2 regions of the Exiguobacterium sp. UBA3491 genome follow, and region 2 is predicted to be linked to the other one. Evidence: riboswitches for the same ligand, from Rfam matches in the RefSeq annotation. Region 2 holds a riboswitch; the other holds the start of a gene.
The links. Region 2 has a riboswitch for FMN ahead of ribD (bifunctional diaminohydroxyphosphoribosylaminopyrimidine deaminase/5-amino-6-(5-phosphoribosylamino)uracil reductase RibD). Riboswitches for the same ligand answer to the same signal wherever they lie in the genome.
Positions count from the first base shown of each region.

Region 1 (4,420 bases), on a different contig from region 2:
GAAGACGTTATCGTATTCCGGTACGTGATGATGTTCCGTCAATTTGATCCGACCGCCACTATCCGCAGCAAAGCCGAGATCGCGTACAACTTTGACCGGCTGCGTACCAGCTGTCCAAATCGTTAAGTCGGATGGATACGTATCGTCGCCGTTTCGCACATCGTCCGCTGTGACGAGCGTGACATTCGAGTTGTTGATGACTTCAACGTCATGTTCCTCGAACCATTCCTGAACGTAAGACGAGACTTTATCGGATAAGAACGACAAGACGGATGGACCGCGGTCGAATAGACGAATCGTCAAATCCTTCCGGCTCTCATGTAGTTCACTGGCGAGTTCGACACCAGATAGACCAGCACCGACGATCGAGACAACGGATCCCGGTGACAGACCATAAATCGCTTGTTGTGTCTTCCGTGATTCTTCTAGTGTCTGGATGCTGTATGTAAATTCTTGAGCACCCGGAATGTTGTGGTATTTATCCTCGCAACCGAGGGCGATGATTAAGTCATCATAGAATAATTCTGATCCGTCCTGCAGATGGACTGTATTCGTCTCTGGTGAGATTTTGATGACATGTCCATATTTATAGGTAAGATGTTTCCCCTCCGGAAATTCAATCCGGACATCCCGATCTGATAATGTACCTGCTGCGAGTGCGTAGTATTCCGTTTTGAGTGCGTGGTACGGTAGACGGTCGACGAGCGTGACGGCAACTTCCTCGTCCTTGAATCGCTCACAAATCCGCATTCCACCATAACCTCCGCCGAGTACGATCAATTGCTTCATAACGTAAAATCCCCCTTAGTTCCCCTAAATCAGTCTGACCTTGTATAATACGACATGAGGCAGGTCGTTTCCTGCTTGAAGGAGGAAAAAAAGTGAATCCGATTATTGAATTTTGTATTAGTAACTTAGCGGCTGGTACACAGGTCGTCATGGAGCAACTTGAACGTGACCCGAATGTTGACGTCGTCGAATACGGTTGCCTTGGTTATTGCGGGATTTGTTCGCTTGACCATTTTTGTCTCGTAGATGGTGAGACCGTCGTAGGTGAAACGCCGGAAGAATTGCTTGAAAAGATTTACCTGAAAATCGAAGAGAATGAGCTGTGAGCACGGACAGCCAAAAAATCCCCTCGTTCGTCTGAACGAGGGGATTCGTGTCCGTCAGCGGGCGCAGCTTTTCGGATCAGGCAGATTGTTGACGGCGCATCATCCATGGGCGTAGTTTCAAGAACAATGGAATGAAGAGTGCCGAGATGAACAAGGCCTTGATGACGTTAAACGGTAAGATACCGGCTGTGATCGCTGTCCATTTGACAGCTGGATCCGCCATGTAATCCATACCGAGGAACCATGCATACGCTGGAAGGATCAAGATATAGTTGAGGATCGCAAGACCGAGTGCCATCGTGATCGTACCAGCGACGAGACCAGTTGCGAGACCTTGTGTTGATTTCTTTTTGTGGTAGAACCAGCTGACAGGAAGCACGAATGCGACGCCAGCAGCAAAGTTCGCGAATTCTCCGACCGGAACACCACTTCCGCGGAAGATGTAGTATAGCACGTTCTTCAATGCTTCGACGATGACACCTGCGACCGGTGAGAACATGATCGCTGCGACAAGAGCAGGAACATCACTGAAGTCGATCTTCAGATAGTTCGGTAAGAACGGTAGTGGAAAATTGATAAGCATAAGAACAAATGAGATTGAACCTAACATTGACAGAGTGACCATTTTTTGTGTGCGTTTCATACGAGTATTGTCTCCTTTTGCTCGTTCCTCTCGATGAAGTATTGGCATGACTGCGTCCATAAAGAAACCCCTATTGATGAGATCAACAGGGGAGAAGTCCGCATTAAATAAACCTAATCGATTGTTGCAAAAATCGATCAAATTCAAACTCATGCCGCCATCTTCTCCCATCCAGACTGTACTGTCGGCTCCTGAATTACACAGAATCAGCAAATAGCGCCCTATTCGCTCGCGGGCTTCAACTTAAGAAGAGTTGTTTACCGCCGGTCGGGAATTTCACCCTGCCCTGAAGATGGAACGATTATTTTATTGTACATACCATTTATACAACGAATTCAAGATAGTTTCAAGCAACTAGGTTTCGATTCGCTCAGAAGTTGCGTATACTAAAGAAAAGGAAGGTGATGACATGATCCATTTAACGGAGGCAGCAGCGCTACAAGTCCAGGACATGATGGCGCAGGCACCAGCAGATGAACGAAATCTTCGGATGCTCGTCCAAGGTGGTGGATGTAGTGGTCTGTCGTACGGAATGGGATTCGATCAACAAAAAGAAACGGATCTCGTTTTTGAACAGCACGGCGTGACCGTCATCGTGGACGAAAAAGATTACCCGGTCGTCAAAGGACTGGAAATCGATTATAAACAGTCAATGCTTGGTGGCGGATTCACGATCACGAATCCGAATGCCATCGCAACATGCGGTTGCGGGACTTCGTTCCGGACGGCAACGAATGCCGGGACACCGGGTGGCTGTTAATGAATCCAATCGTGGACATCGTCCACGATTTTTTTATTGCCTGCAAACAGGAGACCTGCTCCATTGACTCGAAATATTTAAGAGAGTGAATGCTACTACGAATAGGGAGGGCTTCAGGATGAGAAAAGTATTGATCTTCGGGGGAACACGCTATTTCGGACGCCGGCTTGCAATTCGTTTAGCCGATTCGGGGGATGATGTGACGATCGTCACACGGGGTGAGCATACTCCACCGGTCGCGAAGGGCTTGACATTTTTTAAAGGAGACCGGACGTCAAGTAGTACGATGAAGGATTTAAGCCAACAGCACTGGGATGTCATCTATGACAACATCTGCTTCACGCCGTATCAAGCAAAGCTCGCGATCGACGCATTTGAAGGGAAAGTCGGACGCTACGTGTTGACGTCGACGATGTCTGTTTATGAAGACGGTGGTGCGAATATTTCGGAACGCGCCTACAATCCGTTTCCCGGGAAATATGATCTTGAGAAGGAACACGGATATGGTGAAGGGAAGCGCCAAGCGGAGAGTTATTTCTTCCAACGCGCGACATTCCCTGTCGTTGCCGTTCGATTCCCAGTTGTCCTCGGACCAGATGATTATACGGAACGACTCGTCTTTCATATCAAGCGGGCGCTTGACGGGCGTCCGATCGTTGCTGAAAACACATACGCGAAGATGGCGTATATCTCAAGTTACGAAGCCGCTGCCTTTTTGGAGTGGTGTGGTCGCTCGGAACTGACGGGACCGATTAACGCTGCAAGTGACGGTGTCTTATCGATTCAAGATTTGATGGATAAAATCGACCGTGTCGCAGGAACGACGAGTCAACTCGTCGCAAAAGGAGAGGAGGAATCGCCACTTGCGCCAGAACGCGATTTCTATATGGATACGACAGCTGCGAAACAAGCGGGCTATCTGTTCCAACATGTCGATGACTGGCTCGATCGTTTGATTGAAGAGGAGGTGCGTAATCACCAATGATGCAGTTGATAAAACCAACCCTCGCATGGGAGACAGAATACCGCGCCTTTTTAGAAGACTGGCGAAAGTCGGGCGAAACGATCGTGCCGGAAGCAGTCGGGGATACGTATGAACCACTGGGCGCTTATTTTGCGGAACTGAAGGAAATGGAGACAACGGTCAGACCGGGGCTCGTCACCCATTCGACGTACTGGATGGTCGACGGACAACGAATCGTCGGCGCGTTGAACTTCCGGCATGATTTGACGGAGAACTTGAAGTTGTACGGCGGACACATCGGATACGGCATCCGACCATCCGAGCGTCAGAAAGGGTATGCGACGACCGGGCTTCGTTTAGCGCTAGAAGAAGCACGGCAACGTGGACTCAATCAAGTGCTGTTGACGTGTGGCGTTGATAATGTAGCATCACGTCGTGTCATCTTAGCGAACGGCGGACGAGAAATTGAGCCGACTGTTCATAATGGACGCGAGACACGTCGCTTCATCATCCCATTATGAGAATTCGTGAAGCACGTCTTGAAGATGCGTCGACCATTGCGCGCGTTCATATCGATGTCTGGCGGGAGACGTATCAAGGGATCATCCCTGATTCTTATTTAGCACAGTTGTCTTACGCGAAACGGACGAAACAATGGGAGCAGGCGTTAATCGATCAGCGTGTGTATGTTGTGGAGTTAGAAGACGAAGTCGTTGGCTTCGCGCAAGGTGGACCAAATCGAAGGGATGCGCGTGAAGGAGAACTCTACGCGATTTATGTTTTGCGAGCTTCTCAAGGGCAGGGGCTCGGGAAGGCATTGTTTCAACGTATCATCGAGGACTTGGCGGAATACGAGGCAATGCAGGTTTCTGTCTTGCGGGATAATCCGGCGTGCCAGTTTTACGAGCGATTCGGTGGTCAGGTCTTCGAAGAATCGA
Region 1 covers NZ_DFQK01000028.1:139,021-143,440, forward strand. The annotation lists gene B4F99_RS10515 (NAD(P)/FAD-dependent oxidoreductase) at 1-789, opposite strand, end outside; gene B4F99_RS10520 (YuzB family protein) at 882-1,115, shown strand; gene B4F99_RS10525 (ECF transporter S component) at 1,192-1,758, opposite strand; FMN riboswitch at 1,914-2,056, opposite strand; gene B4F99_RS10530 (HesB/IscA family protein) at 2,168-2,518, shown strand; gene B4F99_RS10535 (NAD-dependent epimerase/dehydratase family protein) at 2,637-3,503, shown strand; gene B4F99_RS10540 (GNAT family N-acetyltransferase) at 3,500-4,003, shown strand; gene B4F99_RS10545 (GNAT family N-acetyltransferase) at 4,000-4,420, shown strand, end outside.
Region 1: linked by a shared signal. The riboswitch ahead of B4F99_RS10525 (ECF transporter S component) and the one ahead of ribD (bifunctional diaminohydroxyphosphoribosylaminopyrimidine deaminase/5-amino-6-(5-phosphoribosylamino)uracil reductase RibD) in region 2 are both predicted to bind FMN.

Region 2 (4,420 bases):
CCATACGTAATCATGAAGTTGATATTTTCCGGTGTCGCGTGTTCTGCGAGCATGACGAGATCGCCCTCATTCTCACGATCCTCATCATCACAGACGATGATCGGTCGTCCGTTCTTTAAATCTTCTATCGCGTCTTCAATCAAGTCGAATCCGTTCATTACATGTCGCCTCCTAAGAATGCTGCCCAGTCCGTCTGTTTCTCATGTTGCGTGAAATGATAGAGATGTTTCGCCATCATGTCACACTCGATGTTGACGACTGCGCCGCTTGCCAATCGATCAAACGTCGTCACTTGACGGGAATGCGGAATCAATGAAATCGAGATCGTTTCCGAGGTGACGCGTTGCAAGGTCAGGCTCGTGCCGTTGATCGCGATTGATCCTTTTGGAATGCAATACTTTTGCCACGATCCGACATCAAACGTGTACACCATCGCTTCTCCGTCCGGTCGCCGACTGATTAGTCGTGCCGTCCCGTCGATGTGCCCACTGACGAAATGTCCGCCGAACCGACCGTCTGCCGGCATCGCCCGTTCGAGTTGCAGCGGGTTTCCGACCCGGTACGTGCCGAGTGCTGTCGAACGGATCGTGTCATGGACAGCATCCGCCGTAAAACCGGTTGGGCTCATTGACGTGACCGTCAAACAAATCCCGTCGACGGCGATGCTGTCACCAATCTTCGTTCCTTCGAGCACCCGGTGCGCTTCGATTTCAAGTGCTAATCCATTCGGTCGCGGAATCTTTCGTTTTAAGGTCCCGACTTCTTCAATCAATCCGGTGAACATATCGTCTCCTCCTTTCGGATGTACGTCAGATGGAGATCCGGTCCGACCATTTCAATCTGATCGATTTGAAAACGTTCTTCGATATCATGTCGTCCGTTCCAGGCAGTCCCTTCAAAAATCGACGGGGCTTGGTAGACTTCAATCCGATCGACGAGATCTGCTTCAAAGACTGCGGATTGAATCGTCGGTCCACCTTCAATCAAAACGCTGCGGATGTCTTGTTCGTATAAGCGTTTAAGAATCGCTTCCGGCGTCTCATATTCACCGACGAGCACCGTCACTTGATCATGACTTATCCGAGGAACACTCGTCAGCCAGTACGTTGGATTTTTTCCATCGCAAAAGACTTGCGCGGTCTCTGGCACCCGACCACGGCGATCGACGATTACTCGAATCGGCTCGATGCCTGACACTGCGCGTAACGTCAGTGCTGGATCATCGACGAGCACCGTTTCACTTCCGACGAGGATCGCATCATGACGACCACGCAGGGCGCGACCATTCGCGCGTGCTTCTTCTGACGTGATCCAGCGCTGTTCCCCCGTTGCCGCGATCCCGTTCATCGTCTGAGCGATTTTGACGGTCACGGTCGGACGTTTCCGTTCGATCGTTTTCCAAAATGTCTCGTAGAGGACTTCCGCTTCATGCCGTAACAAGCCGACTTCGACTTCGATTCCCGCGTCTTGAAGCCGTTTGATCCCTGAACCAGCGACAATCGCATGTTTGTCTTCCGTTGCGACGAAAACCCGTTTGATCCCGGCTTGTAGAATCGCTTCCGTACATGGTGGTGTCTTACCATGATGGTTGCATGGCTCGAGCGTCACGTAGAGATCAGCACCACGGGCGGCCTCTCCTGCCATTCGCAAGGCTTCGACTTCCGCGTGCGGACCACCGGCAAACCGGTGCGCACCAAAACCGATGATGCGTCCTTGTTTGACGATGACACAGCCGACACTTGGATTCGGACTTGTTTGTCCGTTTAACATATGTGCTAATTGCATGGCATAACTCATCATCTGTGACATCGCGTTCGCTCCTTTCAAATAAAAAAGACGCCCCTTGAAAAAGGGGCGTCTGTATAGAAGGGTTCACGAAATACACGGTTCGCCTTCTGCTTTTTTGCATGCAGAAAGACACCATCTCCTGAAAACATTTTTTCAGAAAACAGCTTGAATCGCGTCGTTTCGTTCTTCTCCCATCCGGACTTTACCGTCGGCCCTGGAATCTCACCAAGTCAGCCATGATGCGTACATCACGGGTCGCGGGCTCGTCGATCGATCGATCGCATCACCGCCGGTTGGGATTTTCACCCTACCCCGAAGAACTGGATTATTGAGTTATACAACTTTAGCCTAGCATATCTTTTTCAAGAAAACAAAGCGCAAATGTTTCGGTCTTGGCTCTTTTATGATTTCGTTCCACTTCTGTTACCCCTCCCCAATTCGTGATCGACTGGATACTAAAAACGACTGGAGCACCTGATATCAGTGCGTCCAGTCATTGTGTTCCGGTTACAAATACCCGTTCTTCCGGTCGTGGAATTCTTGGGCAATCGCTCCGCGTGTCCGTTCATCAGCGAGGACGCGAAGTGCTGTCCGTGCGAGGATTTTAGCGCCTGCGATCAACGCTTCATCCCCCTCTTCCGAACGGGCTGCTTCTTTGAATGCTTCTGTATGGGCGACGAGATCGTCCGGACCAATCTTGATATACGGATGGATTGTCGGGATGACTTGACTGATGTTACCCGCGTCCGTCGATCCAAGCCCCGGTCGTTCGTCTAAATGGACCGTTTCGCCGAGCGCCTCTGCTTCTTCTTGGAACAGACGGTCGAACGTCCGATTGAAGACAAGGTTATCGACTTCATTTTGGAACGCGATGACGTCAAGCGTCGCCCCGGTCGCGAGTGCCGCGCCTTGGGCAACGGCTTTGACTTTTTCCGTGACGGCATTCAGTCGTTCCCGTGTCGTCGCCCGGATGAAGAAACGTGCTTTTGCGTATTCCGGAATGATGTTCGGCGCATCGCCACCATGCGTGATGATCCCGTGGATCCGGACATCGTCTGGTAACTGCTGACGTAAAGCATTGATTCCGTTGAAGAGTTGAATGACAGCGTCGAGGGCGTTGATGCCTTCTTCCGGTGACGCCGCTGCGTGCGCCGGACGACCCGTAAAGGCAAAATCGAGCGGATCAACCGCAAGCGAGGATCCCGTGATCCGCGTTTGTCCCGACGGATGGACCATCAAGGCCGCATCGATCCCTTCCAGTAACTGATGTTTGACGAAACTGCCTTTCGCACTACCGTTCGGTCCACCTTCCTCGGCTGGTGTTCCAAGGACAACGACACTCCCGCCGACTTCATCGAGCACTTTACTGAGCGCGATCGCTGCTGCGACGCTCGTCGTGCCGATGATATTATGACCGCACGCGTGACCAATACCCGGCAACGCATCGTATTCAGCAAGAAAGGCAATCGTTGCGCCTGGTCGGTCGCTCGATTTCTTCGCGAAGAACGCGGTATCGTGCCCCGCGACGCCGAGTTCTACTGTAAAACCTTCCGCTGTTAGACGCTCCGCATGGAGCCGCGAAGCAAAGAATTCCTCGTTCCCGATTTCCGGCGTTGCATGAATTCGGTGACTTGTCTCAAGATACGATTCTCGTTTTTGTTCGATGTCCTGTTCAATCGTCTCTACCCATGTCGTGCGTACTGGTGTCGTCATACTGTCCACTCTCCTTTTGAAATTATTCGCCGATATCGCTCAGTGGAACGAACGTCGGGATCGTACTGCCTTTGTATTCTTTTTTGATGAAGGCCGCGACATCTTTTTGTTGATACAGCGACGCGATTTTTTTCAGTTCTTTTTTGTTCTTGTCTTCTGTTCGTGTTGCGATGATGTTGATGTATGGTTTTGCTGTCTCGTTCTCATGAACGATTGAGTCCTTGATCGGGTTGAAGCCAGCGTCAACGGCGATGCCATTGTTGATGATTGATGCCGCGACGTCCGGTAAGACGCGTGGCGTTTGCCCGGCGACGATCGGAACGATTTTCAGCTTCTTCGGATTCTCGACGATCTTATCGACTGAACCGTTACCATCAAAGTCGTCCGGTAACTTGATCAGACCGGCTTCTTGCAGTAGCAAGAGGGCGCGTCCCATGTTCGTCGCTTCGTTCGGAACAGCGATTTTTCCGCCAGTTGGAATGTCTTTGACATCCTTGTATTTATCCGAGTAGATCCCCATCGGTGCGATGACAGTCGTCGCAATCGGCGATAGCTTCAAGTTATGTTCTTTCTTGAAAGCGTTGAAGTAGGAAATCGTCTGGAAGGCATTGGCGTCGATCTCACCCTCAGCCAGTGCCATGTTCGGCTGGACATAATCGGAGAACTTGACGAGTTCGATTTTGATGCCTTCCTTCTCTGCTTTTTTCGCGACATAATCCCAAACTTGTGTGTCTGAACCGCTGACACCGAGCTTGATCGTCTTTTCGTCTTCTCCTGATGCTGCGCACCCGGCAAATAAAATCGTCGTGAGTGTTGCTCCAATTGCTACTGCTTTTTTCATGGCTGAATCGCTCCCTTGATTAATGTCTTCTGATTTTTCGTGCGACGATGTTGCCTGTCGTCTGTAAGCCTTGGACTA
Region 2 covers NZ_DFQK01000021.1:91,909-96,328, reverse strand. The annotation lists gene ribA (GTP cyclohydrolase II) at 1-158, opposite strand, end outside; gene ribE (riboflavin synthase) at 158-784, opposite strand; gene ribD (bifunctional diaminohydroxyphosphoribosylaminopyrimidine deaminase/5-amino-6-(5-phosphoribosylamino)uracil reductase RibD) at 769-1,809, opposite strand; FMN riboswitch at 1,968-2,112, opposite strand; gene B4F99_RS07455 (M20 family metallopeptidase) at 2,296-3,501, opposite strand; gene B4F99_RS07450 (MetQ/NlpA family ABC transporter substrate-binding protein) at 3,524-4,342, opposite strand; gene B4F99_RS07445 (methionine ABC transporter permease) at 4,362-4,420, opposite strand, start outside.